4 regions of the Janthinobacterium sp. FW305-128 genome follow, and region 3 is predicted to be linked to each of the others. Evidence: predicted binding sites of a transcription regulator. Region 3 holds the regulator's gene; each other region holds the start of a gene.
The links. Region 3 encodes FNR, which switches genes on or off when oxygen is low (the NO sensors DNR and NnrR bind a similar motif). Its sites were predicted from a motif close to TTGATNNNNATCAA; they were not measured.

Region 1 (3,544 bases), on a different contig from region 3:
GTTGACCTGTTCCGACGGATACGCCTTGCGGTCGCCCGCCTTGTAGTCATACCAGCCGGCGCCCGTCTTCTGGCCGTAGCGCCCCAGTTCGCACAGCAGGTCGGCCGTCTTCGAATACGTGACGTCCGGCTTTTCCACGTAGCGGCGCTTGCGGATGGCCCAGCCAATGTCGTTGCCGGCCAGGTCGCCCATGCGGAACGGACCCATGGCAAAGCCGAATTTCTCGACGGCCTTGTCGACCTGCTCCGGCAAGCAGCCTTCTTCCAGAAGGAAACCGGCCTGGCGGCTGTATTGCTCGATCATGCGGTTGCCGATAAAGCCGTCGCACACGCCCGAGACGACGCCCGTCTTCTTCAGCTTTTTCGACAGCGCCAGCGCCGTGGCCAGCACGTCCTTGCCCGTTTCCTTGCCACGCACGATTTCCAGCAGTTTCATGACGTTCGCCGGGCTGAAGAAATGCGTACCGATCACGTCTTGCGGACGCTGGGTGAACGCGGCGATCTTGTCCAGGTCCAGGGTGGACGTGTTCGAGGCAAGGATGGCGCCCGGCTTCATGACGGCGTCAAGCTGCTTGAAGACGGTTTCCTTCACGCCCAGTTCTTCGAACACGGCTTCGATGACGATGTCGGCTTGCGCGATGTCGGCATACGCCAACGTGCCGCTGACCAGCGCGATGCGCTGCTCGGCCTTCTCTTGCGTCAACTTGCCCTTCTTGACCGTGTTTTCATAATTCTTGCGGATCGTGGCCAGGCCTTTGTCCAGCGCTTCCTGCTTCGTTTCCAGCAGCATCACGGGGATGCCCGCGTTGGCGAAGTTCATGGCGATGCCGCCGCCCATGGTGCCGGCGCCCACGATGGCCGCGCTGGCGATCGTGCGCACGGGCGTGTCGGCAGGCACGTCGGGCACCTTGCTGGCGACCCGTTCGGCAAAGAAGGCGTGGCGCAAGGCTTTCGATTCCGGCGACTGCACCAGTTGCATGAACAGTTCGCGCTCGTATTTCAAGCCGTCGTCGAATTTCATCGTCACGGCGGCCGCCACGGCGTCCACGCATTTGAGCGGCGCCGGGAACGGGCCGGACATGGCTTTGACGGTATTGCGCGAAAACTGCAGGAACGCTTCATGGTTCGGGTAATCGACCTTGCGCTCGCGCACTTTCGGCAGCGGGCGCACGTCGGCTATCTTCGTGGCGAAGGCCACGGCGGCGGCCAGCAAGTCGGCGCCGGGGGCGATGACTTCGTCGAACAGGGCCGTGCCGGCCAGTTTTTCGGACGCCACGGGCGTGCCCGAGACGATCATATTGAGGGCCATTTCCAGGCCCAGCACACGCGGCAGGCGCTGCGTGCCGCCCGCGCCCGGCAAGATGCCGAGTTTGACTTCCGGCAAGGCCATCTGCGCGCCGGGCGCGGCCACGCGGTAGTTGCAACCGAGCGCCAGCTCCAGGCCGCCACCCATGCAGACGCTGTGGATCGCTGCCACGATGGGCTTGGTCGACTGTTCGACGACGTTGATCAGAGTGTGCAGGGTCGGTTCCGTGAGCGCCTTGGGCGAATTGAATTCCTTGATATCGGCGCCGCCCGAAAAGGCCTTGCCGGCGCCCGTGATGACGATGGCTTTGACGGTCTCGTCCGCCAGCGCCTGGCGGATGCCGGTCACGGCGGCCGTGCGCGTCGCCAGGCCCAGACCATTGACGGGCGGATTGGCCAGGGTAATGACGGCAACGGCGCCGTTCACTTGATATTCAGCACTCATGTCTCTTCCTTATTGGTTTTGCTCAACGTATGAGGTGGTTGCAAGGGATGAAGCTTTACTATACCGCATAAAAGAACGCTCGTATTATTTTTGTCGTGTGCGCGCGGCCGCCAGCATGCTGCGCCATGGTACAACATCGTTTGCGGATCGATTCTGCTGCCGACAGCAAACTCCGGCAGAAGCTATCAATTGGATATTCATTCAAATAACAAAACCGCAATAATAATAACGTCGTTTTATTATACGAAGGAATGCGTTTGTGATATGCCGGCATGGGGTAATTACGACAATACTTACATTATTTATTCCCTCCCCTTGTTTTTCGCCAGACGCTGGGGAATAATAAAATTATTGATTCAAATCAATACTCTACAATTTATCTCCTATAGGCCAAGCGCAGAAAAAACGTGGGCGGCAGTTCATTGCGCACATTCTCACCGATTATCACCAAATCACGGCCGATGCAATGACATTTTTGCCTTATACGGATAGCAGAAAAATAATAACAGCAGCCTTATCGCCCCCATTCCTCTTCTCATATCGAAGGACATACTATGGACGCAGCCAGCCATGTCAGCCCCACGCAGGATCTGGACTTAGAAGCGATAAATACTGCATTGAACCGTGTCCAGGCCGTCATCGAATTCGAACTCGACGGCACCATCCTGCATGCGAATGACAATTTCCTGCGTGTCGTCGGATACAGCCTGGCCGAGGTGCAAGGCAAGCACCATGCCATCTTCTGCGATCCCGAGTATGTAAAAACGGCCGAATACGCCAACTTCTGGGCCAAGCTGGCACGCGGCGAATTCGACCAGGGCGAATACAAGCGCCGCGCCAGGGATGGCCGCGAAGTGTGGATCAACGCTTCCTACAACCCCATCCTCGACGCGGACGGCAAACCGTATAAAGTCATCAAGTTCGCCACCGACATCACGGCCAGCAAGCACCGCAACGCCGATTATGAAGGCAAGATCGACGCCATCAGCAAGGCCCAGGCCGTGATCGAGTTCCGGCTCGACGGCACCATCATCCGCGCCAACGACAATTTCCTCAAGTCCGTCGGCTACACGCTCGACGAGATCGAAGGCAAGCACCACCGCATGTTTTGCGAGCCCGAGTACGCCAAGAGCGCGGAGTACGCGCAGTTCTGGCAAAAACTGGGCAAGGGCGAGTTCGACGCAGGCGAATACAAGCGCCTCACCAAGGACGGACGCGAAATCTGGCTCAATGCCTCGTACAACCCCATCTTTGACGCGGAGGGCCGCCCCTTCAAGGTGGTCAAGTTCGCCAGCGATGTGACGGCCCTGAAAAAGCGCAATGCCGAATACGAAGGCAAGGTCAGCGCCATCGGCAAGGCACAGGCCGTGATCGAATTCGACATGCAGGGCAAGGTGCTCGATGCCAACGGCAATTTCCTCGCCGTCATGGACTATGACTTGAGCGATATCCAGGGCGAACACCACCGCATGTTCTGCGAGCCCGAGTATGCGGGCAGCGCCGAGTACAAGAAATTCTGGCAAAAACTCAACCGGGGCGAATTCGACGCGGGCCGCTACAAGCGCCTGGGCAACCATGGCAAGGTGGTGTGGATACAAGCGACCTACAACCCCATCCTGGACCTGAACGGCAAGCCGTATAAAGTGGTCAAGTTCGCCATCGACATCACGGACCAGGTGAACCTGGAAAACAGCATCCAGGCCAAGGCCGCCAACGACAGCCGCAAGGTCAATGCCCTGCTCGACTCGGTGGCGCGCGCGGCGCAAGGCGACCTGACCTGCCATATCGTGCCCGA
Region 2 (3,544 bases), on a different contig from region 3:
AGGAACAGATCAGTGAAACCCTGGCCTTGGGCGAACTGGAGCAGTTCCAGTCGCTGATCGAGGACTTCGAGCGCGAACAGAACATTCCCGCCATTGAAATCGCCGCCGCCCTGGCGAAGATGGCGCGTGGAAATACGCCGCTGCTGCTGGACAAGAACAAGGCGCGCGAGCAAGCCACGTGGCAAGACGACCGTCCTGTGCGCCAGGACCGTTTTGAGCGCAACGACCGTCCGGAACGCGGTGACCGTTTCGACCGTAACGAGCGCAGCGAACGCCCGGCCTTCCCGAAAAAGGAACGCATCCAGCGCCCAGCCGACGCCGGCATGCAGACCTTCCGTATTGAAGTCGGTCATCAGCATGGCGTGAAACCGGGCAATATCGTGGGCGCCATCGCCAACGAAGCGGGCATCGATTCGAAAAACATCGGCCGCATCGAAATCTATGACGACTACAGCGTCCTGGACTTGCCAGACAGCATGCCGAAAGAATTGCTGGATCAGCTGAAGACCGTGTGGGTCGCGGGCCAGCAGCTGCGCATCAGCCGCGATGGCGACGCGCCGGACCTGGCGCCGCCAGCCGCGCCGCGCAAGCCGTTCGCCGCCAAGTCCGCGCCAGCGTTCAAGGATGCGCCAGCGGACGCGGGCGACGCAGCACCTGCACCGCGCGCGCCGAAGAAGGAACGTCCACGTCCAGGCGTGACGGCTTACCGCATCGAAGTGGGCCGCGAGCACGCCGTGACGCCAAGCAACATCGTGGGTGCCATCGCCAACGAAGCGAACCTGGAAGCCAAGCATATCGGCCGCATCGATATCTTTGACAACTACAGCGTGCTGGACCTGCCGGAAGGCATGCCGCCGGAAATCCTCGACCACCTGAAATCGGTCGTCGTGTCGGGCCAGAAACTGCGCATCAGCCTCGATGACGGCACGACGGAGCGCAAGCCTGCGCCGCCGCGTCCGAAATCGCCACCGCGTAAATCATTCAAGTAAGCTGTCCCTGCACAGGCGCCTCCCCGGCGCCTGTGTAGCGGATTGGAGACAGTTCCCCCACTGGCGCGTTCGCGCCAGTTTTTATTTTCCCTCAAGAAATGTTCGTGGTTGCGGCGTTATGGTTGGCGGCAGGCCCCGTCATGGGCCGGCGCATATTGCCGCGCTTGCGCGTCTTTTTATCGGCGCAAACACCATATTTATTGACTGCCGCATCGATACATAATTTTTTATTAATTATTGTGTCTGCGTTCAATTTGAATTTTACATTCAATAAAATCAATCTAGTTGAATCAAAGTAAATTCTAAAACATAAATGAATTGGTTTTTATTAAATTTTTTGACCAGTGTCACTGCCGCCGGGGCGATATATCATGGGTGCTTGATGTGGTATATTGTTTTTATGATTTTGTTATGCTAGTTGATAAAAATAGAGGAGCGACGATGCGGGTCAATACGCCTATCACGCAAAATGAATACGTATTAAATGAAGGCATGACGATTGTTTCCACCACGGATTTACAGGGAAACATCAATTACGCCAATCAGTATTTCATTGAGGTCAGCGGTTTTTCAGAAATGGAACTGCTGGGTGCGCCACAGAATATCCTGCGTCATCCCGATATGCCGGCTGAAGCGTTTGCCGACCTGTGGGACACCATCAAGACGGGCATGCCGTGGACCGGCATGGTCAAGAACCGCTGCAAGAATGGTGACTTTTACTGGGTCTTCGCCAATATCACACCCGTCATCGAAAACGGCCGCCCGATCGGCTATATGTCCGTGCGCACCAAGCCCACGCGCGAGCAGATCAACGAAGCGGCAGCTCTGTATAAAAGTTTTAAAGACGGCAATAGCGCGAACCTGGCGATCCGCAATGGCCGCGTCGTGCGCCAGGGCTGGGCCGCCAAGCTGGCCGAGTGGCGCAAGCTGAGCCTGTCGCAGGACATCGCCCTGCATTGCATCATCTTGGGCGTGGTGCTGGCCATCCTTGGCTGCGCCGTGTGGAATATCGACGGCGATACGAGCACGGCCACGCGCAGCTGGCTCAGCGGCGCGGCTGCCGCCGCCGTGGCGCTGATGCTGTATTTCTGGGCCCATCTGCACAACTCCATCGTCGCGCCGCTGGGCGACGCCATCACGGTGGCGCGCAAGATGGCCGGGGGCGACTTGACGGGCGTGATCGACAAGGTGCGCGACGACGATATGGGTCAATTGATGGCGGCCTTGCGCCAGACCAATATCAACTTGCACAGCATCATCGGCGACGTGCGCGCCAACTTCGAGGATATCCGCATCACCACGGCGGAAATCGCCACGGGCAATATGGACTTGTCGAGCCGCACGGAATCGCAGGCGTCCAGCCTGGAGCAGACGGCGGCCAGCATGGAAGAGCTGACATCGACCGTGCAAAACAGCGCCGACCACGTGGCCACGGCCAACGACCTGGCGGTGCAGGCGTCGACCGTCGCGGCCAGGGGCGGCACCATCGTCAGCGAAGTGGTCACCACGATGGACGAGATCAGCACGTCGTCGCGCAAGATTCTCGACATCATCGGCTTGATCGACGGCATCGCTTTCCAGACGAACATCCTCGCCTTGAACGCGGCCGTGGAAGCGGCGCGCGCAGGCGAGCACGGTCGCGGCTTCGCCGTCGTGGCGGGCGAAGTACGCAGCCTGGCGCAGCGTTCTGCCACGGCGGCGAAAGAGGTCAAGAATCTGATCGACCATTCGATCGCCACCGTGAATGCGGGCAGCGTGCTGACCAGCAATGCGGGCGCCACCATGACGGAAGTGATCGCCTCGGTGGCCCGCGTGACGGAAGTGATGGACGAGATTTCCTCGACCACGCGCGAGCAGAACCAGGGTATCGGCCAAGTCAACCAGGCCGTCATCCACATGGATGGCATCACGCAGCAGAATGCGGCCCTGGTCGAGCAGGCGGCCGCGGCCGCCACCAGCCTGGCGCAGCGCACCGAGAGCGTGGCCCAGTCGATCGGCATCTTCAAATTGAAGGCCTCGCCCAAGCGCAAGGCTGCCGGCGTGGGGCGCAGCGCGGGCGCGGGCGTGGCGGCACGGGCCTTGCTGAAGGCAAGATAATTACCCCAACGGCGAAAGGCTGGGGTCAGTCACTGCGTGACCGGAATGCTTCCCATTGGGAGCATTCCCCCCGGGTTTTGTCTGTGGGGTTACTCTTACTTCTTCACCCGGTACACGTCCCCGCTGCGCACCTTCTTCACCACCCCATCCCCGCCAAACAAAATGACATATTCTCCCTGCGCGCCAGAGGCGGCCGGGTAGGTGTACATCCACACTTCATTGCCGCTGTCGAAACGGATGGCCGTGCTCTCGCCCAGCGCGGCGCGCACCTGTTCGCGCGTGCTGCTGCCAAGGTGTACCGTCTGTTCCAGCGTAGCGTAAGGTACGTTCTTGCTTGCCTGCAAGGCGCGCGTGCCGGAACAGGCGGCCAGCAATGCCAGCACGGGAAATACCAGCCACTTCATGGCGCCACCTCGTCCATATAGTCAAATTCCAGCAGGGTATCGTCGGGCCAGCTG
Region 3 (3,544 bases):
GTGCGCAGCACGGTCTGGAAATACTCGCGCTCGGCGACGTTGATGCCGGCGCGCCCCGCCACTTCCGGCATGTCGGCCACGACGGCGCCGTGCGCGTCGAGCACCAGCACGTCGTCGAACAGCACCAGCATCGAGCGGCGCGAATAGTAGTCGCGCAGTTGGGCGGGCTGGGTGATCAGTTCCGGCGGCTGCTGCCGTGCCGTCAGGGTGACGATCTGCAGCAGCATGCCCAGCTTGTCGTCGAGCTCGGCGGCGGTGCGGCTGATCAGGGACGACTGCTGGCTCAACAGTACCTTGGTGAAATCGTCGCGCATGTGCTGCACCTGGATCATGGTGACCAGCGCGATCATGGCGATCGAGGTCAGGCTGGTGGCCAGCGCGACTTTTGCTTTGATGCCGAGAGGCTTCATGATTTCCTTTTCAGTACCGGGCGGCACAGGCGGCAGATAATGCTGTCAGGAATTTTCCTATCAATACCCCAGCTTGGCAAGCGCCGCCACGCAAATTGCCCTCTCCGCATGGGCTTTTGACGATGTTGCCATATAATTAAAGTCGGAACGTAGTTTATTCAGCGAAATTGCGGTGAAATTGGCACACGGCAACCCTGTATGCAGTAAACTTGTTGTTGCATTTTCTAAAAGGTACCGACATGACTGAAGCGCTACTCACTCCAACCTCGCCCACAGTGACCGTGGAAGCGTTGCGTGCGCGATGCTCGACCTGCAGCATGCATCAATTGTGTCTGCCGATGGGCCTCGACGTGGGCGACATGGACAGACTGGACCAGATCATTGGCCGCCGCCGCAAGATCGTGCGCGGCGCTTCGCTGTTCCGCATCGGCGACTCGTTCCAGAACCTGTATGCGATCCGTCTGGGCCACTTCAAGACCTACCAGATCAATCCGGGCGGCGAAGAGCAGGTGACGGGTTTCCAGATGGCGGGCGAACTGCTGGGCATGGACGCCATCAGCGCCGACCGCCACCACTGTAATGCGGTGGCGCTGGAAGACAGCGAAGTGTGTGAAATCCCGTTTTCCAGCCTGGAACAATTGCTGGGTAATATGCCGACCCTGCTGCGCCATTTCCACCGCATGATGAGCCAGGAAATCACGCGCGAGCAAAGTGTCATGCTGTTGCTGGGCAATATGCAGGCGACGCAGCGTTTTGCCGCCTTTATCGTCAACCTGGCGTCGCGCTATGAAGCGCGCGGCTATTCGGCCAGCAAATTTCAGTTGCGCATGTCGCGCGAGGAAATCGGCAACTACTTGGGCCTGACCATCGAAAGCGTCAGCCGTTTATTGTCGAAATTCAAGAAGGAAGGCTGGCTGCGCGTCTCCAACCGCGAGATCGAGATCTTGCAGCCGGCCAAGCTGAAAGCCATTACAGCCGGCACCGACGTCTGCAAGTAACAGCACCGTCAAAACCTACTGCGCGTCGTGCTTTGCGGCCTGCGATGCTCGCTGTGCTATAGCACAGCTGTGCTTCTCAGCCACAAATCACTGCCGCTCGCTACGGTTTTTTCCCGGCGCTGTACGTTATAACTCTTCATCCGCATGCAGCGCGATGCTGCGTTGCACGGGCCAGGTCCAGATGCCGGACAGGCGCCACTCGCGTTTGTCGTTTTCCACCAGCACTTGCCAGCGGCTGCGCTCGAGCATCGGCAGCGCCACGGAAAAATTGCCGGCCGCATCGGGCTGCACCAGCAGCTTGATATCCTTTTCCGGCAGGGTCGCATGCGCCAGGTGCAGCTGCAAAGGCCCCTGGTACGCCTTGCCGAAGCTGTGCACGGAGCCGCTCAGGCGCGCTGCAGCGACGTCATACGACAGGGTCGTGTCCATGGCCAGGTCGCTGGCGATCGTGTCGCGCTTCAAATCCTGGTTGATCGCCTTGCCCTGCTTGTAATAGTCGCCCACCACCAGCGCGTCGGGCTGCGTAAACGCGATATAGCCCATGAAGCTGCCGACGACCACGGACAGGCCGGGACCGATCATCAGCAGCCATGGCCAGCGATGCTTGTACCACGGGGCAACGGGAGGTTGCAGTTTCAGACTGTCGGACATTGTGTTCTCCTTGGGGGCGGACCCTTTGGGTCCGACTCCAGCTTTTGCTTCCGGGTTGAAAATCAAGTGACCCTAACGCATGATTGATGATACCCCTACGGCGAAATAACGGGGTCGGACCCGGAGGGGCCGACCCCAAATCAACATCACCGCGGCACGATGAACACCGCGCTTTCGCGCACATGCAGCGACGGGTCGTCCAGCGAGTGCAATTCGATCGCAATCTTGTTCGAGCCCTTCTCGCCGACGCCGTGCGGCACGCGCAGGCGGATCGGCCAGCCCAGCGTTTCCGTCGGCTGCAAGGTCACTTCGTCGCGCGTCAGCAAGGTCAGACCCGGCAAGCCGGAAGCGCTGATTTTGAAATGCTGGCTTTGCTCCGAGGTGTTCATGATCTGCAGACGATAGACGTTTTCGATCATGCCGTCTTCCACCTCGCGTCCCATCGAACCGCGGTCGCGGATCACGTCCATTTTCAGGGGCGTGCGCAGGGCCAGCGACGTACACACGGCGATGATGATCAGGGCCAGGATGGACGTGTAGATCAGCACGCGCGGGCGCATGGCGCGCTGGCGGATCTGCTTCGAATTGAAGTTGTTTTCCATCGCATGGTCGGTGCTGTAGCGTATCAGGCCACGCGGCCGCTCGACCTTGTCCATCACCGTATTGCAGGCATCGACGCAGGCGGCGCAGCCGATGCATTCATACTGCAGACCGTTGCGGATATCGATACCGGTCGGACACACCTGCACGCACAGGGTGCAATCGATGCAGTCGCCCAGCTTGTCGTTGTTGCCGGCCTTCTTGCTCATGGCGCCGCGTGGTTCGCCGCGCTTGGCATCGTAGGTGATGATCAGGGTGTCCTGGTCGAACATGGCGCTCTGGAAGCGCGCGTAGGGGCACATGTATTTGCACACCTGCTCGCGCAGCCAGCCCGCGTTGCCGTAGGTTGCCAGACTGTAGAACAAGACCCAGAACCATTCCCAGGGACCGAAATTGAGGGTGGTCACTTCGCGCGCCAGTTCCTTGATCGGCGTGAAGTAGCCGACAAAGGTAAAGCCCGTCCACAGGGCGATGGCGCCCCATACCAGGTGCTTGGCCGTCTTCTTGAACGCCTTGCGCACGGAGGGGCCCTGCTTGTCGAGGGCCATGCGCGCGCTGCGCGTGCCCTCGATGCGGCGTTCGACCCACAGGAAGATTTCCGTGTATACCGTTTGCGGGCAAGAAAACCCGCACCACACCCGCCCGGCAATGGCCGTGACGAGGAATAACAAATACGCACAGATGATCAGCAGGGCCGCCAGATAGATGAAATCCTGGGGCCACAGCACGACGCCGAAAATGTAGAACTTGCGCGTGGTCAAATCGAACAGCAGGGCTTGCCTGCCATTCCAGGTCAACCACGGCAAGCCGTAGAACGCGAGCTGGGTAAGCCATACGCATACCCATCGCCAGGTAGCGTAGCGTCCTTTGGCCTCGCGAGGGTAG
Region 4 (3,544 bases), on a different contig from region 3:
GCATCACTTACGCGATTCCAGGAGGCTACATGCAGGCGATCTTGCTGAAAAATAAATGAATAATCAGTTGCGCCCCTGCCTCAGCCGGTCGGTAATGCCGGGCTCATCCCATGTCGGAAAAAAAAAGGGGTAAAACGACCGTTCACCCCCATGCTGTTCCATCAGGCCACCGTATTTGCGGATCTGGGCCCCCATGTAATCGAGGTCCAGCCGCAGCAGCACGGCCGGCGCCCCCACGCGCGTGCACTCGCGCTCGCCGCCGAAGTCCTGGAAACCCAGCATGCGCTTGTAAAACACCACGTGGCGCGGGTTGACTTCGATCACGTAATCCGTAAAGCCGTGAATATTGTGGGCATAGATATAAGAGATATGAATCAGCGCCGCAAACACGCGCTTGCTCACCCCCTTGTCGATGGCCAGGCGCGACGGTTCGCACAGGCGCCGGCCCTGCTCGCGCAGGACGTCGAGCTTGTCGCGGAAGTTTTCATCGGCGGGCAAGCCCGTCTCGTCATTGTCCAGGCACAAGGTCATGGTGCCGACGGTGGTGCCGGCCGTTTCCGCAAACAGTGTGATCTTATTGAGCGCATGGGCCGTGCCGGGATCGACGGCATAGCCGCGCCAGCCGTACATCTTGCGGATCAGCAAGCTGGCCGCTTCGCGCCGGCCACGCGAATTGGCCATGCGGATATGAAAGCGCTGCAGGTCGAGCTCATGCTCCATGGCCGGGTCGATCTGCCCCTCGCCTACCACCAGGTCGCTGAAAGTACCAGGCGTGTCGAAAGAAATAATGGGTTCATCTTCAAAGCTCATCTTGTCCTCACGTTCATCGGCAGCCGTCGAGACGGACTGAAGCCAATGCCTTGTGACAAGACAAAAACGGGAGAAGTTCCCACCTTTAGCTAAAAAAACAGAAGAAATCTGTCTTTAGATAGCAAAATAACACGCTGAAATTTGCCGAAAAGTGCAAAATGACAAATATAAGTGCTGTTTTGACACTGCCGAGGCCGCTGCTAAAAAAAGCTCTCCGGGATCAGTAAGACGTCGCCCGGCCGCATCATGACATTGGCCGAAATATCGCCCTCCTTCAGCAAATCGTCGAGCCGCACCGCCAGCTGCTGCTGGTTGCCTTCGCGCATGCGGATGATGCTGGCTTTGTTGCCGGCCGCGAAGTCGGTGATGCCCCCCACGGCGATGAGCACGTCCATCAGCGACATGCCCTGCCGGTACGGCAGCGCCTGCGGCTTGGCCGCCTCGCCGATCACCCGGATCTGCTCGCTATATGGCCCCGAGAAATTGGTGACGATGACCGTCACCACGGGCTGCTGGATGAACTTGCTCAAGGCTTGCTCGATGTCGCGCGCCAGCTGGGTCGACGTCTTGCCGCTGGCGGCCAGATCCTCAACCAGCGGCGTGGTGATCTTGCCGTCCGGCCGCACGGCCACCGTCAGCGACACTTCCGGATTGCGCCAGACGATGATGTTGACGGAGTCGCCCGGACCGATCAGGTAATCGTGCATGGGAGCGCTGTCGTCGGAAGGCGCCAGCGGATAGCGGGTGCGGCAGGCGCCCAGCAGGCTGGCGGCGCCGGCCAGGACCAGCGTATTGCAGAGAAATACACGGCGAAATGGATTCATGCGGAGCCTCTTCGAGTCGATGCGCGTCCATGGGCAGCCCCGCAGAACCAGCCTGGGCCGCGAACTTCCTATGATTATTAAAACCCGGCAAGTGAACCTTGAGGCGTATCAAGAAGCAATCATCTTGGGAAATCTTGCTCCGCAGCCGCCCTATACTTGCTTACTCAACAAGCAAGTATTTTTTGCAAGACGTCGTCGTTGTCCGCGCCGCCAGCCCATCTACCGTGCAGCACCGTCACCTGAAGGAAGCGACATGGAAGAATTGATACAGCAACTGCTTTCCGGCTTGAAAGGCATCTGGAAGTACCGCTGGCATGCGGTGCTGGTGGCGTGGCTGGTGGCCATCGGCGGCTTTATCAAGGTGATCACCCTGCCCGATGACTACCAGACGTCGGCGCGCGTGTTCGTCGATACGCAAACCATCCTCAAGCCGCTGATGGCCGGCATGACCAGCGTGCCGAACACGGAGCAGCAGGTGGCCATCATGAGCCGCACCCTGCTCAGCCGCCCGAACGTGGAGCGGGTCATGCGCATGGTCGACCTCGACCTGGACTCGAAGACCGCACGCGAGCACGAGGCCCAGCTGGACGAGTTGATGAGCCGCATCAAGATCACGGGCACCAATGCCTATGACATCTACACCATCAGCTACAGCGGACGCGATCCCAAGCTCGTGCGCGACGTCGTGCAAAGCCTGCTGACCATCTTTGTCGAAGGCAGTTTCCAGGGCAAAAAAGGCGATTCGCAGAAGGCGGTGCAATTCATCGACGAGCAGATCAAGAATTACGAGGACAAGCTGAGCGCGGCGGAAAACCTGGTGAAGGAATTCAAGATCCGCAACAACCTGCTGCTGCCACGCCAGGGCATCGACTATGGCAGCCAGTTGCTGATGTCGTCCGATAGCCTGAACAATGCCAAGCTGGAACTGGTCGAGGCGGAACAGGCGCGCAAGGCCATCCAGAGCCAGATCGAGGGCGACGAGCCCGTGCTCGACATGGAGCCGAACGCGGCGTCCATCACGAATCCCGAACTCGACGAACGCATCGCCTCGCTCAACAAGAACCTCGACAACCTGCGCATGCAATTTACGGAATTGCACCCCGATATCATCGCTTCGAAGCGGCTCATTGCCCAGCTGGAAGAACGCAAGATCGAGGAAAGCAAGCTGAAAACGGCGTCCGGCGACCCGGGCAAGAACTACAGCCCCATGCTGCAGCAATTGAAGGTGGCGCTGACGGACGCGGACGCCAAGGTGGCCGCCATCCGCGCCCGCGTGCAGGAATACACGGCGCGCAACGAACGGCTGCTGGCGCAGAGCAATGCCGTACCCGAGGTGGAATCGCAGCTGGCGCAGCTCAACCGCGACTACATCATCAACAAGGAAAACTATGAAAAGCTGATCGGCCGGCGCGAAGCGGCCAAGCTGTCGGGCGAACTCAGTTCCACCACCGAAATGATGGCCTTCAAGATCATTGACCCGCCCACGGTGCAATATGCGCCCGTCGGCCCGAACCGCCCGCTGCTGTTCAGTGCGGCGCTGGGCGCGGCGCTGGTGGCCGGCGTCGCCACGGCCCTGCTGATCAGCCAGGTGCGCCCCACCTTCCTCAGCCCCTCGGAACTGCGCGACGCGACGGGCTTGAACGTGCTGGGCACGGTATCGATGAACTGGACGCCGCTGCAGCAGGTACGCCGCCGCCGCGCCCGCTATGGCTTCGGCGCCTGCCTGGGCAGCCTGTTTGTGCTGTATGGCGGGGTCATGACGGCCGCGCTGCTGAAATTCTAGAGCCACCAAGGGAGCGACGATGAGCAGCAAGGACAGCGGCAAGCAGGAACCCACGATCCTCGGCGTGGCCGAGGCCAGCGTACCCTATGGCGTGGATGGCGCGCAGGCGGCCCGGTCGCCCCAGTAC

Region 1: a site for FNR is predicted at 2,101-2,114, ahead of IGS60_RS06085 (PAS domain-containing methyl-accepting chemotaxis protein). Genes of this name have one in related genera too.
Region 2: a site for FNR is predicted at 1,327-1,340, ahead of IGS60_RS25095 (PAS domain-containing methyl-accepting chemotaxis protein). Genes of this name have one in related genera too.
Region 4: a site for FNR is predicted at 1,733-1,746, ahead of IGS60_RS07120 (XrtA system polysaccharide chain length determinant). Genes of this name have one in related genera too.

Annotation. Positions count from the first base shown of each region.
Region 1 is NZ_JACYMK010000002.1:282,460-286,003, reverse strand. It holds gene IGS60_RS06090 (3-hydroxyacyl-CoA dehydrogenase NAD-binding domain-containing protein) at 1-1,749, opposite strand, end outside; gene IGS60_RS06085 (PAS domain-containing methyl-accepting chemotaxis protein) at 2,367-3,544, shown strand, end outside.
Region 2 is NZ_JACYMK010000014.1:20,021-23,564, reverse strand. It holds gene IGS60_RS25100 (DEAD/DEAH box helicase) at 1-989, shown strand, start outside; gene IGS60_RS25095 (PAS domain-containing methyl-accepting chemotaxis protein) at 1,431-3,086, shown strand; gene bamE (outer membrane protein assembly factor BamE) at 3,182-3,490, opposite strand; gene IGS60_RS25085 (hypothetical protein) at 3,487-3,544, opposite strand, start outside.
Region 3 is NZ_JACYMK010000004.1:370,323-373,866, forward strand. It holds gene IGS60_RS11565 (response regulator) at 1-410, opposite strand, end outside; gene fnr (fumarate/nitrate reduction transcriptional regulator Fnr) at 650-1,408, shown strand; gene IGS60_RS11575 (FixH family protein) at 1,535-2,059, opposite strand; gene ccoG (cytochrome c oxidase accessory protein CcoG) at 2,206-3,544, opposite strand, start outside.
Region 4 is NZ_JACYMK010000002.1:503,670-507,213, forward strand. It holds gene IGS60_RS07105 (serine protease) at 1-59, shown strand, start outside; gene IGS60_RS07110 (long-chain N-acyl amino acid synthase) at 64-810, opposite strand; gene IGS60_RS07115 (XrtA/PEP-CTERM system exopolysaccharide export protein) at 1,011-1,634, opposite strand; gene IGS60_RS07120 (XrtA system polysaccharide chain length determinant) at 1,888-3,417, shown strand; gene IGS60_RS07125 (XrtA-associated tyrosine autokinase) at 3,437-3,544, shown strand, end outside.